DNA from 2 places in the Faecalimonas canis genome. Region 2 is predicted to be linked to the other one. Evidence: predicted binding sites of a transcription regulator. Region 2 holds the regulator's gene; the other holds the start of a gene.
The links. Region 2 encodes NrdR, which represses ribonucleotide reductase genes. Its sites were predicted from a motif close to CACAANATNTTGTG; they were not measured.
Positions count from the first base shown of each region.

Region 1: nrdD (anaerobic ribonucleoside-triphosphate reductase) is a predicted target of NrdR. The motif match lies at 7,162-7,175, and genes of this name have one in related genera.

Region 1 is NZ_BAAHSI010000035.1:2,048-12,830, forward strand. It holds gene ACYPXO_RS09735 (AI-2E family transporter) at 1-218, shown strand, start outside; gene metA (homoserine O-acetyltransferase MetA) at 224-1,144, shown strand; gene ACYPXO_RS09745 (arsenate reductase ArsC) at 1,640-2,050, shown strand; gene ACYPXO_RS09750 (hypothetical protein) at 2,092-2,562, shown strand; gene ACYPXO_RS09755 (hypothetical protein) at 2,819-3,061, shown strand; gene ACYPXO_RS09760 (purple acid phosphatase family protein) at 3,535-5,787, shown strand; gene ACYPXO_RS09765 (YibE/F family protein) at 5,843-7,012, shown strand; gene nrdD (anaerobic ribonucleoside-triphosphate reductase) at 7,237-9,357, shown strand; gene nrdG (anaerobic ribonucleoside-triphosphate reductase activating protein) at 9,358-9,846, shown strand; gene ACYPXO_RS09780 (dCTP deaminase/dUTPase family protein) at 9,861-10,373, shown strand.
Region 2 is NZ_BAAHSI010000014.1:2,116-12,898, forward strand. It holds gene ACYPXO_RS03900 (ABC transporter ATP-binding protein) at 1-765, shown strand, start outside; gene ACYPXO_RS03905 (ABC transporter permease) at 766-1,980, shown strand; gene ACYPXO_RS03910 (PRC-barrel domain-containing protein) at 2,038-2,298, shown strand; gene nrdR (transcriptional regulator NrdR) at 2,354-2,806, shown strand; gene ACYPXO_RS03920 (leucine-rich repeat domain-containing protein) at 3,025-7,008, shown strand; gene coaBC (bifunctional phosphopantothenoylcysteine decarboxylase/phosphopantothenate--cysteine ligase CoaBC) at 7,124-8,326, opposite strand; gene ACYPXO_RS03930 (ECF transporter S component) at 8,499-9,158, shown strand; gene ACYPXO_RS03935 (type III pantothenate kinase) at 9,169-9,933, shown strand; gene truA (tRNA pseudouridine(38-40) synthase TruA) at 9,939-10,673, shown strand; gene ACYPXO_RS03945 (exodeoxyribonuclease III) at 10,691-10,783, shown strand, end outside.

The DNA of each region.
Region 1 (10,783 bases), on a different contig from region 2:
CTACGGGACTTAGTGCATTTTGGGTAGTATTTTCTATTCTTTTAGGAGGAGGATTGTTCGGATTTGTGGGAATGATTATGGGAGTTCCGACATTTGCGGTTCTTTATTATGTAGTAAGTATGTTTGTTGAACAGAAACTGGAGAGAAAGAAATTACCGAAAGCGTCAAAAGAATATGAAGATATTCAATATATAGAAGAAAAAACAGAAGAGGAGTAGTAGTTATGCCGATTCGTGTGCAAAATGATTTGCCGGCAAAGGAAATCTTAGAAAAAGAAAATATATTTGTTATGGATGAACACCGTGCCGTTCATCAGGATATTCGTCCGATTCGAATAGGTATTTTGAATTTAATGCCATTAAAAGAGGACACAGAATTGCAGTTATTACGTTCGCTGTCAAATACGCCGTTGCAGGTGGATGTGATATTTGTTCATGTTGCCAGCCATAAATCAAAAAATACTGCCACAAGTCACTTGAATAAGTTTTATGAAACATTTGAGGAAATAAAAAATCAGAAGTTTGACGGGTTTATTATTACAGGTGCTCCGGTGGAACAGATGCCTTTTGAGAAAGTGGATTATTGGGAAGAACTGAAAATGATAATGGAATGGACGAAAACAAATGTAACGTCCACTCTCCATTTGTGCTGGGGAGCACAGGCGGGGCTTTATTATCATTATGGGATAGACAAAGAACCGTTGGAAGAAAAATTGTTCGGTGTATTTTGGCATAAAGTATTAAATAGGAAAATTCCACTCGTACGAGGATTTGATGATGTGTTTTTAGCACCGCATTCAAGGCATACGGATGTACCATTGGAAAAAATAAGGCAGGACAACAGGCTTACTGTTTTGGCAGAATCGGAAAAAGCAGGGGCATTTCTTGTTATGGCTGAGGAAGGGCGTCAGATTTTTGTTATGGGGCACCCTGAATATGATAGGCTGACTTTGGACAAGGAGTATAAAAGGGATAAGGCGAAGTCTTTGCCGATTTGTATTCCGGAAAATTATTATGAAAACGATGATGATACAAAAAAACCGCTTTTGACATGGCGGGCAACAGCAAATAATTTATATACAAATTGGCTGAATTATTATGTTTATCAAATTACTCCGTATGATATGGTGGGAACGCCGTTTTAATGTTGGATTTTCAGGGGTGTTGAAAAGATAATGGAAAAGTAACTGTTGAAGATAACTACCATCAATTATCACTCGTGGTTAAACAATCTAAAAGGTGCAACAATATTTAAGGAATGGGTGGAAACAGGTCTTTGCAATATAAATATTTTTATAATTACCAATACCAAGTTGTCTGAAGAAACAAAAAGAGTATCTTGACACTATAGTAGCAAATAAAACTATTGTTTATATTAGTTTTATAACAACAAATGATAAGAATTTATTGGTTAATAATAATTTAGATGAGATTTTCAATAATCAGAAAGACTTTATTGTGGGCAAAAATGATCACTGTGTCGATAATAAAGGAGAAATTAAATCATGTTACTGTGGTGAAAATCACATATTAGAAACAATGCAAAATACAAAAAAATCCTATGAAAAAGTATTGACCGTGGAAAATGGTTAAAGAACTATTGTTCAAATATTAAAACAAAGAAAGGACTGTGATTTATTATGAGAAAACCTAAAGTGGCTTTTATATGTGTTCATAATTCTTGTCGTAGTCAAATTGCGGAGGCCTTGGGAAAACACCTTTCTTCAAATATTTTTGAAAGTTATTCTGCAGGCACAGAAATAAAACCGCAAATCAATCAAGATGCGGTTCGATTAATGAAAGAAATATATCGGATAGATATGGAGAAAACACAATATTCCAAATTGTTGTCAGAAATACCGGAAGTAGATATTGTGATTACAATGGGGTGCAATGTGAAGTGTCCTGTAATACCATGCGAATATAGAGAGGATTGGGGATTGAATGACCCTACTGGAAAAGATGATGTTGAATTTTCAAAAATAATCCATACAATACATACAAATATAATTGAGTTAACTAAAAGAGTTGAAAATGGACTAATTCTCTAAATCAGAGTAGAAATAAATTAAAATGATACGGAGGGAGAAAGATGTATACATTTGAAAAGGTCAATGCCACAAGAGATTTTTATATGCCATCATCAAATATTTGTTCCATTTATGAGTTTGATGAAAATTTTGAAAAAAATTGGGTTATGGTGCTGGGACAACTCAAATATTTATTTGGAAAGCCAAATTACGTTACAAATAATTTAGAAAATCAGTTTAGTTATATCATAAAAGCAAGCAATGAAAATGGGGAGTGTTTACTTTTAGAGGTATATTCTGCTGGAAGCGGACCGGCAATTGGTGGTTTAAATGATAGCGATTCTAAATTGGCGGCTCATGAATTAGCCATGTATATACGTCAATCTCTAACTGTAGATTATGATTATGAAGGATATTATTTAGACACTATGTCAAAAGTACATCATAGGATAAAAAATGGTGTACCCTTTTGGGAAGAAACTGAAATGTCACCAAAAGAATTTGAAGAATTTAATGAAGAAATATGGTATTAAATTTGAACAGTACAATGATACTATAACTTTTGTTTTGTGCATTATTGCTATTTTTTATTTCATTTACTATCAAAATACTAAAAATTATATTCGTCAATATAATTCGGAGAAAATCAAACGTTTACCTGTGAAATATAAGTGGAATTTACCTAAGATTTACCTATAATTGATGTTATACCTGTAATGAAGATGATAATATTAAAAAGAATATCTTATGAAGTTATTGAGGTTTGAAGTCATAGGAGGAGGTAAAATAATGAGTTCATTCAAACTATTAAGAATTAGTTGCCGGATTGCCGGCATTATATTATGTGTCTTTGTTGTAATTTCGTGTATTGCTGACTGGAATATAGGTGTAATGGTTGGATTTATATTTCTCATAATTGATCTTGTTATAATTGCAATTAAAAATCGTTGTCCTTTTTGTCATAAATCACTTCGTATTGCTCCGATAAAAGACGAAGAATTTTGTCCATACTGTGGATGTAAAATTGTGTGAAAAGTAAAGACAACTTTTAACATTAAGCGGTGTTGTGGGTGTTGTGGGTATGAGAATGTCGACAGTGCAAAATCCATTAAGTTCTTGGGTGACACCACCTGGAAAATGATAATAGTATCTTAGAAAATGGAGTACTAATTCCTACTATACTATTTCTTGTTCTTTTTGTTTATGGTATATATATTCTTTTGCTAGAAAATAAAAAGTTCTATGTTGGGAACTGCAAATCTATTTATATGGATTTGCAGTAAAACAATTCTATGCCGAGTCAGGTAAATATTCAAAAATAGAAGAGTTATATTAATATAAAGTAAATAGCATCACTATTATTTAAAAAGAATGTTAGTGAAAAGAAAAGGTAATGTAAAACGTTGTTAAGTCTAGGTAAAGTGTATTGAAATTAAACGAAAAAGTGATAATAATAAATCCTGCAAGACGAAAACCGAAAAGTCAAAAAGGAGAAAAAGAAGATAATGAAACAGAAAACAAAGAAAAATATGTTATTATCATTAGCAGTAGTTACAACAGTTTCCATGGTTGGAAATACACAGGTTCACGCGTTTGGAGAGTATGGACAAGGCGATGGAACAAATAAATTAAATAGCGGATTAACAGCAACACAGGATTATAAGACTTGGTATAACACGCAGTGGAATCAGCAGGAAGAAGGAGAAATGGATTCGGGAAAGATCGTGCTGACTCCGGGAACAAATGAGAAAAGTTTGAATTTTGCGTGGTATTCAAAAGAAAAAGGCACTCCTCAAGTTCGTATTTCTAAAAATCAGGATATGACACAAGCAAAAACATTTGTGGGAACGGCGAAACCAATTCAAAAAAGTAATATGTTTAATACATATACAGCGAGCAATAAGGTATCGATAGAAAATTATTTAGAGGAAAATACAACATATTATTATCAGTACTCGGTAGACGAAAAGAATTGGAGTGATGCTAAAGAGTATAAGACGCATTCATTTCATAATTATCAAGCGGTTCTAGTAGGGGATCCTCAAATTGGAGCATCTGGAAGTAACGGACAGGGAACAGAAGAAGATACAGATATTGCAGTAAATACATACGCATGGAATAAGACATTGAATAGAGCTTTTGGAGAAAATGGAATTGCTAAAAATGCAAGTTTCATTTTATCGGCAGGAGATCAGATTGATTATTCTGATGCAAACAATTACATTGTAAGAGAGCAGGAATATGCAGGGTATCTGTATCCGGAAGCGTTAAGAAGCGTTCCGCTTGCAACAACAATCGGAAATCATGAATCAAAAGGGGATGACTATGCTTATCACTATAACAATCCAAATGAATCAAAATTTGGTAGCACAGAATCTGGTGGAGATTATTATTACAGTTATGGTGACGCACTTTACATCTCATTAAATAGTAATAACCGTAATGTTGAGGAGCATCGCCAATTGATGAAACAGGCAGTGGAAAGTCATAAAGATGCCAAATGGAAAATCGTTATGTTTCATCATGACATTTATGGATCAGGATCGCCTCACTCTGATGTAGATGGGGCAAATTTAAGAATTTTATTTGCACCATTAATGGATGAATTTGATATTGATATGTGCTTAACAGGACATGATCATTCTTATGCTCGTACTTATCAGATTTTAGATGGAAAAGTAATTGAAACAGAAGGTGTAGGAGAAGGTGTAAGCAATGCAGTAAATCCAGAAGGAACTTTATATATTGCAGCAGGTTCTGCTACAGGAAGTAAATTTTATACATTAAATAAAACTAAACAATATTATCTTGCAGAACGCTCTAACACACCTGTACCGACATTTTCAACAATTGATGTTTCGGCAGATAAATTAACATTAAAAACATATGATTATGAAGGAAATAAGTATGCAAATGATGTGACAGTTAGAAAAACAAATGGAGAAACGTCTATAGTAGAAGAAAGAGATGCAGTGAAGAAGTTGGATCTAAGTGTGATGACAAGTGGTTCAAAAGCGAGAGTAGAAAATGCATTAAAGAACGTTGATGTTGTATTGGATATAAGAGATGATAGTAAAGCGATAGGTGAATTAATTGAAAAATATAATACAGAGGGAGATCCAGTAAACTATTATGCATATGCACAGAATGGATATGGAGATGAATCTAATAATAGAGTGTTGAAAAAAGGATATTCTACTTTATTAGACAAAACATTATATGAAAATGATACAAATACACCTGTGTCAGCAAATATGATTACGAAAGCATATACAAATCTTACATATGCACAAAAGGAAGTTGTAACAACTGTTGAGTTTACAGAACTTATAAATCAGTTTGAAGAAGCGGAAAGAACATTATCAAATGCTGTTGTTGGAAATAAAAAGGGCGAATATACAAAAGAAGTTGTAGATGCATTCGAGAAAGTGTTGAGCAACTTGAAGGGTCAGGCAGATGAAACGCAAATTACAAAAACAGAGTTGACTCAATTAAGTGCAAAACTGGTAGATGAAAATAATAAATTCATTCAGAGTGCAAATCAGAAAGATGCTGAAGTGACTCCGGAACAACAGCAGAAACCAGATGAACATACACAGAATAAACCAAATACACCGAATGCAAATGTTTCTAATAATGGAAGTACTACAAAACCGTCAAATCCGATAAAGACAGGTGATGAAGCACCAATTGGATTGCTGGGGGGAGCAGGAATTGCATCATTAGCTATTGCGTGGTTATTAAAAAAGAAAAAATAAAGAATAAAAATGGCAGGGCAGATTATTCTGTCCTGTCTGACATATGGAGGAATTTGTGAAAGAAAGAATAGAATCATTTAGAAGTTTAAGTAAAAAAGAAAAAAGTAAACATTTGTGTGTATGGGGAATGATTTTTTTGTTTCTCTTATTTTTATGTTTTTTTAATAAAAGAATAGAAAAAAAAGAATTGATTGAAGAAAATGGTAATCAATTTGAAAAAGCGGAAGTAGTGGAAATAATTTCGGAAAATCGAAATGAGGATGGAAGTCAACAAGGAACACAGAAGATTAAAGTGTGTCTGAAGAGTGGAGAATTTAAAGGTGAGGTTGTAGAAGCAACTAATATCGATAGTTATCTTTACGGAGCGGATTGTAAAGAGGGAACATCTGTTGTTGTCCAAATTAGTGAATATAATGGTCAGATTAGTGCAAGTGTGTACAATTATAATCGTACAATGATTTTATTTGTAATGATAGGAATTTTCTTATTGACGCTTGTTTTGATAGGACGAAGAAAAGGTTTTACATCGGCATTAGGATTGATTTTTACATTTGTTTGTATTTTGTATTTATACTTACCTATGTTATATTTAGGTGTTTCGCCATTTTTAAGTGCGGTTGTCGTAACAATTTTAACTACGCTTGTTACAATGTATTTCATTGGTGGCTTTTCAAAGAAAACATTATGTGCGATTATAGGAACTGTAGGCGGGGTTGTGATAGCTGGAGTTTCTGCAAGTTTATTTGGAAAGTTAGGGCATATTACAGGATATAATGTGAGTGATATAGAAACATTATTATATATAGGGCAAAATAGTAAATTACAGATAGGAGGACTTTTATTTTCAGGTATTTTAATTGCGTCTTTGGGAGCCGTTATGGATGTGGCTATGTCTATATCTACTACAATTGAGGAACTTCATTATCATAATCCGCAGTTGACAAGAAGAGAATTGTTTAAAAGTGGAATAAAAATAGGTGGAGATATGATGGGAACAATGTCCAATACATTGATACTTGCATTTACAGGGGGATCACTAAGCACTCTTATGATTTTTTACGCATATGATATGCCGTTTTTACAGATGATGAATTCTTACGAAATGGGAATAGAGATTATGCAAGGGATAGCAGGTTCTTTGGGAGTTATTTTGACAGTACCCCTCGTGTCAGCGATTGCAGCTATGTATATGGGGGAAAAGAGTCCTCATAGTAAAAATGCGTAATAATAAGGAAAACAGGTTGTCAAGTATAGACGACCTATTTTTTTAACCAAAATTATGAAAGAAGACAGAGGGAAATTTTGTATATTATTTCGAGAGGGATTTTGTTGACGGTGCATGGTTCGAGTGGTAGTATAGATAATGCACAGTCGAACAAGATATAGTGATTATGCGAATAAATAATACTAAATATAGAATATATAGACAATTAAGAAAGGAGAGCGTTCATGATAAAAGTAATTAAGAAAGACGGAACAAAAGAAGATTTTAATGTACAGAAGGTGATTGTTGCAGTCAATAAATCAGCATATCGTGCATTAATTAAGTTTACCGAAGAAGATTTAGACTTTATTTGTAAATTTGTTGAGGAAGAAGTGCAAAAAATGGGTGTGGAAGAAATCCGTATTGCACAGATGCACAATGTTGTAGAGGGTGCTTTGGAGAAAGTAAATCCTGTAGTGGCAAAAAGTTACCGTGATTACAGAAATTATAAACAAGATTTTGTGCAGATGTTAGATGAAGTTTACAAGAAAAGTCAGTCTATCATGTACATTGGAGATAAGGAAAACAGTAATACAGACAGTGCACTTGTATCTACAAAGAGAAGTTTAATTTTCAATGAGTTAAACAAAGAATTATATAAGAAATTTTTCCTTACGGTTGAAGAGATACAGGCAATCCGAGAAGGTTATATTTACATTCATGATATGTCGGCACGAAGAGATACGATGAACTGTTGCCTGTTTGATGTGAAGAACGTATTGACAGGCGGATTTGAGATGGGAAATCTTTGGTACAATGAACCGAAATCTTTGGACACGGCATTTGATGTTATCGGGGATATTGTTTTAAGTGCGGCGAGTCAGCAGTACGGCGGATTTACAGTTCCGAGTGTGGATGATATATTAGAACCGTTTGCAGAAAAGTCACATAAAGCATTATTAGAAAAATATAAAAAACTGGGTCTTTCAGAAGAAAAAGCGCATGAAGTTGCATGGGCAGACTTGGAAAAAGAAATGGAACAGGGATTTCAAGGTTGGGAATATAAATTTAATTCTGTATCTTCAAGCCGTGGAGATTATCCGTTTATTACAGTAACTTCAGGTACAAACACAAGCATTTACGGTAAATTGGCTACGATTAAAATGTTGGAAGTTCGTAAGAATGGTCAGGGAAAAGAAGGACACAAGAAACCGGTACTGTTCCCTAAGATTGTATTCCTCTATGATGAAAACCTTCATGGACCGGGAAAACCGTTGGAAGATGTTTTTGAGGCGGGAATTGAATGTTCAAGAAAGACGATGTATCCTGATTGGTTAAGTCTGACGGGAAAGGGTTATGTTCCGAGTATGTATAAACAGTATGGAAAGATTGTCAGTCCTATGGGATGTCGTGCGTTTTTGTCACCTTGGTATGAAAGAGGCGGGATGAATCCTGCAGATGAAAATGATAAACCGGTATTTGTCGGAAGATTCAATATTGGTGCGGTAAGTCTTCATCTTCCAATGATTTATGCAAAGGCAAAACAGGAAAATAGAGATTTCTTTGAAGTTCTTGACTATTATTTGGAACTTATCCGTCAACTTCATATCCGTACTTATGAATACTTGGGAGAGATGAAAGCGTCTACAAACCCATTGGCGTATTGCGAAGGTGGATTTTATGGCGGTAATTTGGGCTTGTATGATAAAATCAAACCATTATTAAAATCAGCAACAGCTTCTTTCGGAATTACGGCAATCAATGAATTACAGCAACTTCACAATAAGAAATCTTTGGTGGAAGACGGAGAATTTGCAATTAAAACATTGGAATATATTAATAAACGTGTAAATGAATTTAAGAAAGAGGATGGACATTTATATGCAATTTACGGAACACCTGCTGAAAACTTATGTGGTGTTCAGGTACAGCAGTTCCGAAAAAAATACGGTATTGTAGAAAATGTTTCTGACCGTGAATATGTGAGCAACAGTTTCCATTGTCATGTAACAGAAGATATTACTCCGATTGAAAAACAGGATTTGGAAGCACGTTTCTGGGATTTGTGTAATGGTGGAAAAATTCAATATGTAAAATATCCGATTAATTATAATACCGAGGCGATTAAGGCACTGGTCAGAAGAGCAATGGAAATGGGATTTTATGAAGGAGTAAACTTATCTTTATCTTACTGTGACGATTGTGGACATGAGGAACTTTCCATGGACGTATGTCCGAAGTGCGGAAGTAAAAATCTTACAAAAATTGATAGAATGAACGGTTACCTTTCTTATTCAAGAGTAAAAGGAGATACGCGTTTGAATGATGCGAAAATGGCAGAAATCGCAGAAAGGAAGAGTATGTAAATGCGTTATCATAATATAACAAAAGATGATATGTTAAATGGAGATGGACTTCGTGTGGTTTTATGGGTATCAGGATGCAATCATTGTTGTAAAGAATGCCATAATCCAATTACATGGGACGCTAATGGCGGATTAGAGTTTGATGATTCTGCAAAGGAAGAAATTTTTGAGGAATTGGAAAAAAGTTATATTAGCGGAGTTACTTTCAGTGGCGGAGATCCTTTGCATATTAATAATGTTTATGAGATTACGGATTTAGCAAAAGAAATCCGTGAGAAATTCCCACATAAAACAGTTTGGCTTTATACAGGTTCTGTTTGGGAAAGTATTAAAGATATGGAACTTATGAGGTATGTAGACGTTCTTGTTGATGGAGAGTTTGAATGCGATAAAAAAGATGCAAATTTACATTGGAAAGGAAGTTCCAACCAGAGAGTAATTGATGTACAGGAAACTCTCAAAAAAGGAAAAGTAGTATTACATGACTAAGGCGGGAAGAAAGAATGAAGAGAATAGCAAAATTTCATAAAGTAAGTTATGAGCAATTCAAAGAAGGCTGGAAAGACACATTCGGAGAAACAGAAGAAGAAAAAATACAGGAGATTTATGATGGAATAAAATTGCCGAAAAGAGCAACTTCAGGTTCAGCGGGATATGATTTCTATGCACCGGTTACATTTAGTTTAAAACCGGGAGAAACAGTTAAAATTCCTACAGGAATCCGTGTGGAAATGGAAGAAAATTGGGTGCTGAAATGTTATCCGAGAAGTAGTCTTGGATTTAAGTACCGTCTGCAGTTGAACAATACGGTTGGTATTATTGACAGCGATTATTTTTATTCAGATAATGAAGGGCATATTTTTGCCAAATTGACAAATGATACAAATGAAGATAAGACGGCAGAAATGCCGGAGGGAACAGGATTCATGCAGGGGATTTTCGTTGAATACGGAATTACTTTTGATGATGATGTTACAAGTGTAAGAAATGGTGGGCTCGGAAGTACAACAAAATAATTTTGAATAATCCAAAAAGAGAAGATGCGGCAGAAATGCCGTATTTTCTCTTTTTGTTTGCGCGCCATGGGCGCGCTCTAACGGGTGTAAGTCCCGAACATGCCCAGATAGTGGGAAGTGTATAGCTGAACAGCAAGGGTGTCCATCGTGAGGTGGAATCTGAAGGAAGTTGTAAGCAAATCTCTGGTCCGACGGACAGAAATCACATATAAGGCTAGGCTGTGAGAGATAAGTTGGCAAAAGACAACGAAGTCTAATAACTATCACATTTGTAGCAGCAGAGTAGATGTGGCGGATATATGGAGAGAAAGAGCGTGCACCTTAAGCGTGGAGGTCTCACAGAGGTTTCATTAGCCTAGTAACAACGAACTGTGAGAAGTCAGCAGAGCCCATAGTAGTGAAGAAGTTCC
Region 2 (10,783 bases):
ATTAAAAACCTTACCAAAGTATTTAAATTAAATAAAAAACAAATGAAAGAATCAAAGACAAAAAGGAATACAAAAGTTGCGGTTGATAATGTAAGTTTGACTGCAAATAACGGAGAAATTTATGGGTTGTTGGGACCAAACGGTGCAGGAAAGACGACAACATTGAGATGTATTGCCACAATTATAAGAGCAACAAGCGGAGAAATTTATGTGGCCGGACATGAAGTGCAGAAAGAGGCGGAAGCAGTCCGCAACAGTATCGGTTTTCTGACGAGTGATATTAAGTTAGACCCACAGTTTTCGCCGGATTATATGTTTGATTTTTTCGGAAGATTACATAACGTGCCAAAAGATGTGTTAAAAGAAAGAAAAGAAGAATTATTTACTTATTTTGGTATTAAGGATTTTGCACATAAACAAATTAAAGAGTTGTCAACGGGTATGAAGCAGAAGGCAGCAATTGCGGTCAGTCTTGTACATGACCCGGAAATTGTTATTTTTGATGAGCCAACAAATGGGCTGGATATTGTGACAGCGAGAAGTGTTACGGATTACTTGAAAAAGTTAAGAGATGAGGGAAAACTTGTTATTGTTTCTACGCACATTATGTCTGAAGCAGAAAAACTCTGCGACAGAATAGGAGTTATTATAGACGGAAAGAAAGTGGCGGAAGGAACACTTGCTGAATTATTAGAGGAAACAAACAGCAATGATCTGGAAGACGCTTTCTTTGAGTTATATAAAGCAAAAAAGGGGGAAGCATAAATGAGTGGAATTAAAGAGATTTTCAAAAAAGAGATTATTCGTGTATTTAAAGACAAGAAAATGGTTTTTTCCGTATTTATTCTTCCTGTTGCCGCAATGCTCGGTGTGTTGTATTTAATGGGAAATATTGTAAGCAATATGCAGGATGATATTGAGGCGCATCAGTCTAAAGTATATATGCAGAACAGACCCGCAGGGTTTGAGGCGTTTTGCGAAAGTGCAAAATTGGATATGAAAGTGGAAGATGCAGAAAAAACTACGGAAAAGAAAATTAAACAGGAATTAAAAGATGGAAAAGCAGATTTATATATTGCATTTCCGGAAGGATTTGAGGAAAGCATTCAGAACTATAAAATAGGAGATAAAGTACCTGAAGTAACTGTTTATCACAATCCATCGGAGGAATATTCTCAGGCAGCGTATAATAAAATAGGTGTGCAGACACTTGAGGCTTACAGACAGACGCTGTTGAATGCGAGAGTAGGGGATATGAGCCGTATTTCTATTTTTACAGTGAACGCAGGTACGGAGGAAACAATTATTCAGGATAACAATAAGGCCGGGGGAAAAGCGCTTGGAACAATGCTTCCATATTTATTAACTCTTCTTTTATTCGCAGGAGCAATGTCAATCGGAACAGATATGATTGCCGGAGAAAAAGAGAGAGGAACAATGGCAAGCCTTTTAGTTACTCCGATTAAGAGAAGTTCCATTATATTTGGAAAAGTGTTTGCACTTATGGTTATTTCGGGAATATCTGCAGTTGTTTCCGTCGTGGGAATGGTAATAAGTATGCCGATTATACAGGATAAGATGATGGGCGGAGCAATGCAGGGAATGGATATGAAATGGAGTACGCAGCAGATTATTATGTTGGCAGTATTGATTATTGCACTGGCATTTCTGTATGCGACAATTATTGCTCTTGTATCCGTATTTGCGAAAACAATTAAGGAAGCAAATTCATTTGTTATGCCGGTCTACATGATTATCCTTGTAGTTGGCTTACTGACAATGTATACAACGAAAGAGCCGACAATGTCTGCTTATTTCGTTCCATTCTATAACAGTGCCATTACATTACAGGGAATTTTAACACAGGAAGTAACGATGGTACAGTATGGAATTACATTGGCTATTACATTAGGCGCAGGACTTGTTCTGACCGGTGTAATTGCAAAAGCATTTGAAAGCGAAAAGGTAATGTCAGCATAAGATTTATAACAGGTCGCATATACTACTAATAATATCTGGAAGATAGGACGGTAGTATATGCGACTTTGTGAATTGAGGGAAAAAGAAGTTATTAATTCATGTGATTGTAAACGGCTTGGCTGCGTAGTGGATTTGGAAGTAAATTTATGTACAGGTAATGTGGAGGCAATTATTATTCCGGGACCGGGGAGAATATGCGGTTTTCTTGGAAGTGATACGGAGTATATTATTCCGGTGGAGTGTATTAAGAAAATAGGGAAGGATATTATTTTGGTAGAGATAAAGGAAGAAAAATTTCTAAAAAACTGTAAATATTGACAAGTTTCAGACGAACTTATATACTAAAGAAAATAAGTGAAAAGAGGGAAAAAACATGAAATGCCCATATTGTAACCATGCGGATACAAGAGTAATAGATTCAAGACCGGCAGAAGACGGGACTTCCATTCGCAGAAGACGTTCCTGTGATGAATGTGGTAAGCGTTTTACCACTTATGAAAAGGTCGAAACCATTCCGCTTATTATAATTAAAAAAGACAACAATAGAGAACAATATAACCGTTCGAAAATAGAAGCAGGAGTTCTTCGTGCCTGTTATAAACGGCCTGTGTCAGCGGAAGAGATACAGAAAACGATTGACGCCATTGAAACAGAAATTTTCAGGCGGGAGGAGAAGGAAATTTCCAGCAATGTTATCGGAGAGATTGTCATGGATAAACTAAAAGATTTAGATGCCGTTGCTTATGTGCGGTTCGCTTCAGTATATCGCGAGTTTAAAGATGTAAATACGTTTATGGCTGAGTTGAAAAAAATATTGGATAAATAAAAAGCCCTTTTAGAGAAGATTATGTTAAAAGCATAGTCTTTTCTTTTGTTTTGGAAGAGAGTGAATAAATAGAAAAATTTTATTTTACAGTAAAGTGTTCACTATAGACAAATTCTATAAACTACTATTTTACTATAGAAATAAATAATTTGACTTTTTAAAGGACGGACGAATATACTCAAAGTGAAATTATAGTTTATGAGATAAGGAGGAAGTTTATGAGAGCAAAAAAAAGAATAGTGGCAACTATTTTAACTGTGTGTGTCATGTTGACAGGATGTTTTATAAATAGAATCACAGTTAAGGCAGATATGTGTGGGGGACTAGAGGAAGAAGATATTTATCAGCCGGAAGAAAATGATGTTGTTAAAGACCCAGTATTACATTGGGCAATACGTTCAGCAATGAATGCAGTAAAAGAGAAAGTGGTATTGACAGAAGAGATGGTAGGAAACAAGATGGTTTCTTATATTTCTTTTGAGCAGACAAGACACCCAGAAGATTTTGCGGGGTGGACAAAACAATATTGGATTGAAAACTTAGAAGGAATACAATATGCAAAATCAGCTAAAATGATTAATATTTGTTACATAGCAGGTGTTGAAGGAAAAAGAATCAAAAATATACAGCCATTATCTAATTTGACACAGTTGCAGACACTTTTATTAAAACAGGACGGACTTACGGATATTACTCCGTTAAAAACGCTTGTAAATCTTCAGGAATTGGACGTTTCTGAGAATTTAGAGATTGCAGATATATCTGCAATTAAAGAGATGAAAAAATTAAGAACTTTAAATCTTTGCTTTAATAAGATAAAAAATGTAGATGAGATAGCAGGACTCACAGCATTAGAATATGTAAATCTTTCAAATAATAAAATTACTACACTACCTGATTTGAAAAATTTAACGGAAGTGACTTTTTTAGATATATCAAACAATGAGTTGACAGATATATCTACCATTGTAGGAATGAAACATTTAAAAGAGTTAAATCTTTCAGGTAATACAGGTATAAAGGATATTAAGCCATTGGCAAATCTTATTCACTTAGAAAAAGATAAGACATATCTTCCGGATAATAGCGTGAAAGATGATTTGTTTTCTGCAATAGAAGTAAATAAACTATTTAATGAATTTAATATCAGTAAAATGACGAAGGAAAACCTTGATGCTGTGAAAAAAGCGTTAGATATGTATGAGAATCTTACAGCAGAGCAAAAGGACTATATTGAACAGGAAAAAATAGATGCGGCAAGAAAAAATATGCAGTTAGTAAGTGAAGGAAAACCACCTGTATATTATCCAGAGTATGATGAAGGGGGTGACAGAGTCCCTGTATTTGATAGAGTAGAAATATCCGTTATAGATAAAAAAGGAAAACCGTTGCCGAATGTTGAGTTTAGTAAAAAGAGAGAAACGGCATACAGTTCAGATGAATCAGTAGTTTCAACAAATTCACTAGGAAAATTAGTATTGATGCATTCATCTACAGACGGCTGGTATGACCAGATTATAGTTAGGCCAAAGGGAGAAAAATATGTGGCACAGCCAGAGAAAATTAGTTATGCAGTGCTAAATAAATCTACAGATTTAATTAATGGGAAAAAAGCGACAGGATTAGAAGAATTACAGTTTGTTTTAATTCCAAAAGAGGAGTATGTAGATAAAACGGAATTAGGACAGGCGATAAAAGATACGGAATCTGTAGAAGAAGGATATAAGTATACGGAAGAAAGTTATGTTATTTATGAAAAAGCTTTAGATAAAGCGAAAGACATATATCATAATATAGATGCAACGAGAAATCAGGTAGAAAAAGCAGTAACAGATTTAAAGGAAGCGATAAAAAATCTGAAAAAGCAAAAAATGCTTACAACATTGAAAATTAAAGTAAAAGATTCCAGAGGGAATTTATTTACAAGACCATTTAAGTTGCAGGTGAGGGAAGTGAAAACAGGCGCAGGAGCGTGGAATGAGTGGACTGACAAGTATACAAGTGTTGTATATATTAATGCTTCTCCAGCATGGCATGAAGGACAGGAATGGGAAGTTCTTGTTTGTAATCATGAACGTTATGATATGCAATCGATTGTAGTGAAAATAGGAGTGGACAAAGACGGACAGAGATATTTTAAAGAAGTAGATGGAAAGACAGTAGATGTTGATTTTGAAAAAGAAGTAATGGTAAAACAATTGCCACAAGCACCGGATCCCTCTCAGGAGATAAAACCTGACAGTACAGTGTTAGAAGAGTATTTGGCAAAAGCGGAAAAGTATGCAGAGGAAGATTATACCCCAAACACATATAGAGTACTTCAGGAAGCGATTCAAAATGCAAAAACAATTTTAGATAAGAAAAACGTTGTTCAGGAAGATTATAATGAGGCGGTTGCAAAAATCAGACGTGCAGAACAAGGATTAGAAATTGTATTTGACAAAACAGAATTACAAGAAGAAATCAATTTACAATTTCAATTTAAAGAAGAAGAGTACACAAAAGAAAGCTGGACAGAATATCAAAAAGCATTAGAAAACGCAAAAAAAGTAAATCAGAATATCAATGCAACTAAAAAAGAAATTGAGGAAGCGTTAAAGAATACGCAGGAAGCAAGAGAGAATCTAAAGAAAAAAGTTGATAAAGCAACATTACAGGAAAAATTAAAAGAAGCGAAAAGTCTGAAGAAAGAAGACTATGAAAGTGGATTTGAAGAATTACAGAAAGTAATTTCAGAAGCAGAAAAGATTTTAAATGATTCTAAAGTGACACAGGAGCAGGTAAATATTCAGATTAAAAATTTAGAAATAGCAATTGGAAATTTACAGGAAAAACCTACTCCTGAAGTGCCGGGAGAAATCATTTGCGATGAACATACTTTCCGTGCAAAAGTAGTAGATGAAAAAGGGAAAGCATTGTCAAATATGCGATTTTTATTAGACGGAGGATTTGCAGATTGCAGATATGAAATTGCAACAAATGAAAAAGGAATTTTGGAATATAAAGTACAAAGTTATGATTTTGATTTAGGCTTTTCAGTGAAATCATTAGAAGAAACTTATATTTCTAAACCGGAAAAAATGACTTTTGAAACAAATGCTTCAGCAAAAATTGTGTCAGTAAATGGAGAAAAACTTTCTAATAAAGAGATGATTTTCACTTTAATATCGAAAGAAAAACCACAAGAAGTAAATAAAGAAGAATTAAAGAAAGCAGTTGCATTGGCAAGAACGCTGGAAGAAGACAAATATACGGAAGAAAGTTACCAAAGAATTCTAAAAGCGTTAAAGGAAGCGGAAACTTTATTAGAAAATGAAAAGGCAACACAGGAGGAAGTGGATAAAATAACAAAAGAACTGAATCTTGCGATTGAGCAAAAAGTAGAGAAACCTGAACTGGAAGACAAAGTTATCTGTGATGAACATACTTTCCGTGTGAAAGTAGTAGATGAGAGCGGAAAAGTATTGGAAAATATGAAGTTTTTACTTGATGGAGGATTTGCAGATTGCAGATATGAACTTTTGACAAATGAAAAAGGAATTTTGGAATATAAGGTGCAAAGTTATGATTATGATTTAACTTTTACGGTAAAACCATTAGAAGAAAAGTATAATTCTCAACCAGAAAAAATGACATTTGAAACAAACGCTTCAGCGAAAATTGTATCAGTAAATGGGGAAAAACTTTCTGATAAGGAAATGTTTTTTACTTTAGTATCTAAAGAAAAACCACAGGAAGTAAATAAAAAAGAACTACAAAAAGCAATCCAGTTGGCGAAGTCATTGGAAGAAGAAAAGTATACGGAAGAAAGTTATCAAAGAATTTTAAAAGCGTTAAATGTAGCAGAGGCTTTATTAGAGAATGAAAAGGCAACTCAAGAAGAAGTAGATAAAGCAACCGTAGAACTTAATAGGGCAATTTCAGAAAAAGTAGAAGTAGAAAAACCGAAACCAGAGTTACCAAAGCCAGAAGAGCCAAAACCAGAGTTACCAAAGCCAGAAGAGCCAAAACCAGAGTTACCAAAGCCAGAAGAGCCAAAACTAGAAAAACCTTTGACTTCACAGTCGGGAAATCCGAATCAGCAAAAACCAAATGAAGTACCCGTGAAGACAGGAGATGATTCGAAAAGCCTTCCATTTATGACAACAATGGTAATATCTATGGGAGCAATATATTTTATTCTTAAAAGACGAATGAAATAAATTAATAGGAAAAAAGAAATTAAAGAGAAGATTATGTTAAATCATAGTCTTCTCTTTAAAAATCTTGAATAATATATTTAGTTTAAATTGAGGATATTGGAATTTATTTTTACTCTTATGTATATGATGGAATCTTTTCAAGTATAGTATTTACGATTTCATTTGCTACATCATCTTTTGACATGACATCAAGGTGACGTTCATCATTTTTAGTAATAAGAGTGACAATATTTGTGTCTGTTCCAAATCCAGCTCCGCTCTGTTTTAAGTTATTGGCAACAATCATATCTGCATTTTTCTTTTCCAGTTTTTGTCTGGAGTTTTCCAACATATTTTCTGTTTCCATGGAGAAACCACATATAAATTGGTTTTCTTTTTTATGCTGCCCCAAATATTGCAGAATATCGTCTGTCCGCTCAAGTGAAATGGAAAGTTCGCCGTCCGATTTTTTCATTTTTTCTTCTGAAACGGTAGTTGGGCGGTAATCGGCAACCGCCGCAGATTTAATAATAATATCCTGTGTTTCGGCGTATTTACATACTGCGGCAAACATATCCTTAGCGGATATGACAGGAACAATGTGAACGAACGGCGGTGGGTCAATACTTGTAGGACCGGTTACTAAAGTAACTTCCGCTCCTCGCAGCATACAGTTTCTTGCAAGGGCATAGCCCATTTTTCCTGTGGAATGATTTGTAATATAGCGTACAGGGTCAATCGCCTCACAGGTTGGTCCGGCAGTAATAAGAACACGTTTGCCTTTCATATCTTTTTCAAATGCGATTTCCTTTAAAATATATTGAAGTAATACTTCAGGGGAGGGCATTTTTCCTTTTCCGATATCCTCGCAGGCAAGAAAACCGGTATCCGCTTCGATAATTTCAAATCCGTAGTGCTGTAACTTTTTCAGATTGTCCTGCACAATCGGATTACAGTACATATTTGTGTTCATTGCAGGAGAAATGATTTTTTTGCATTTGCAGGCGAGAACGGTTGTTGTGAGCATATCGTCCGCTATGCCGTTTGCCATTTTGCCGATAACATTGGCGGTGGCAGGTGCGATAAGAACAACGTCAGCACGTTTGGCAATAGAAACATGTTCTACTTTATGCTGGAAGTTGCGGTCAAATGTATCAATCAGACATTTATTCTTTGTTAGTGTTTCAAAAGCGATTGGGTGAATAAAATTGGTTGCGTTTTCTGTCATAATGACTTGTACATCACAGTGAAGTTTCACAAGCATACTCGCTAAGTTTGCGATTTTATATGCGGCTATTCCACCCGTTACGCCGAGAACAACGGTTTTTCCTTTTAACATAATTTACCTCCGTAGTTTTTTCTATGTACGATTGTAGCATAATTTTAAAATGAACGCCAACGCTTTCATGGGAAAATAAAAAACAAATATTGCGATGAGAAAGCCGGCGTGTTATAATTACGCGGTATTGTATTGTATCTCGTAAAGAGAATAATAACAAGGAGGAGAAAAAATGAATAACACACAAACAGGCAGTAAGCCAAACACACAGGTAAAGGGAATGGTTCAGGTTGCACTTTTCGCAGCACTGATTATCATTATGGCTTTTACCCCATTTCTAGGATATATCCCGCTCGGATTTACGAGAGCGACGATTATTCACATACCCGTCATTATAGGTGCTATAGTACTCGGAGCAAGAAAAGGAGCGATTTTGGGATTTGTATTCGGACTGACAAGTCTTATCAACAATACAATGAACCCTACGGCAACTTCTTTTGTATTCTCACCATTTTATTCATTGGGAGAAATTCACGGAGGACTTGGAAGCATTATTATCTGTTTTTTACCAAGAATTTTAGTTGGAGTCATTCCGTATTATGTATATCAGTTTATGACAAAGATAACAAAAAAATGGAAATCATCCATGATTTTTTCACTCGGAGTTTCAGGAATTATAGGTTCACTGACAAATACATTGCTTGTGATGAATCTTATTTTTGTTTTCTTTAAAGATGCTTATGCAATGGCAAATGATGTGGCATCAAATGCAGTATATGGATTTATTTTGTCTATTATTGGAATAAACGGAGTGCCGGAGGCGATTGTTGCGGGAGTGATTGTTACTTTTGTCGGAAGGGTACTGTTGAAATCAAGAAGTGTGATAAGTTAAGGAGAAGGACATGATTTTAGCAATAGATATAGGAAATACAAATATCGTAATCGGTTGTTGTGATAAAGAAAAAATTTATTTTGTAGAGCGTCTATCTACAAATAATACGAAAACAGAATTAGAGTATGCTATCAGTTTTAAAAATGTTTTAGAGTTATATCAGATTAATCCGAAGGAAATCGAAGGGGGAATTATTTCTTCTGTTGTTCCTCCGATAACAAATATTGTTCGTGCCTCAGCAGAAAAAGTGCTTGGAAAATCAGTTAAGATTGTAGGGCCTGGGGTAAAAACAGGATTAAATATTTTAATGGACAATCCTGCTCAGGTAGGAAGTGACAGAATTGTAAATGCGGTGGCGGCAATTAATGAGTACGCTGCTCCTCTTATCATCATTGATATGGGTACGGCAACGACATTCTGTGTTGTAGATGAAAAGAAAAATTATATTGGCGGTATGATATTGCCGGGAGTACGCATTTCGCTGGATGCTCTTACATCGGGGACTTCTCAACTTTCCCGCATTAGTATTGAAGCACCGAAAAAGATTATTGGAAAAAATACGATTGACTGTATGAAGAGCGGAATTATCAATGGAAATGCTGCCTGCATTGACGGTATGATTTCACGCATCAATAGAGAATTGGGACAGGAGGCAACTGTAATTGCCACAGGCGGTCTGGCAAAGAAAATAGTTCCGCATTGTGAGAAGGAAATTTTGATTGATGATGAACTTTTATTAAAAGGGCTTCGTTTAATCTATGAGAAAAATAAGTAAATACTATGAGAAATTATAAAATGATAATTGCCTATGATGGCACAAAATATCAGGGGTGGCAAAGACAGTCAACTACTTCGCTGACAATCCAAGGCATTATAGAAAAGACAATAGAGGAAGTTGTCGGCTATCCCGTAGAGATAGACGGTTCCGGAAGAACGGATGGCGGTGTTCATGCAAGCGGTCAGGTGGCAAATGTAAAACTTTCCGGCAAGGTGGAAGAAAATGTATTTCAAAGAAAATTAAATGAAAGATTACCGGAGGATATTCGGATTTGCCATGTGGAACTTGTCTCTAATCGTTTTCATAGCCGTTTGGATGCGGTGGCAAAGATATATGAATACGTTGTGGATACAAGGGAGAAACAGGATGTGTTTACAAGGAAATATTGCTATCATTATACAAGAGTGCTGGATATAGAGAAAATGAAAAGAGCGGCGGTTCTTCTTATCGGAAGGCATGACTTTTCAGCCTTTACGGACAAAAAGGATGAGAAATCAAAGATTCGTGAATTGTATAGTGTGAAGATAGAAAAACATGGACAAAAGATACATTTTTGTTTCTATGGAAATGGGTTTATGTACCATCAGGTACGCATTCTCACAGGAACACTTTTGGAAGTGGGGACAGGAGAAAGAAGTGTGGAAAGTGTGGGAGAGGCATTGAGAACAAAGGAGAGGGCGAAAGCGGGATTTTTGGTGCCGGCGCTTGCCCTTACATTAAAAAAAGTAGAATATTAAATTAAGGAGGCTGGAAAATGAAACTGATTTCGTGGAATGTAAATGGGATCCGTGCCTGTGTACAGAAAGGATTTTTAGATTTTTTTCATCAGGCGGATGCAGATATATTT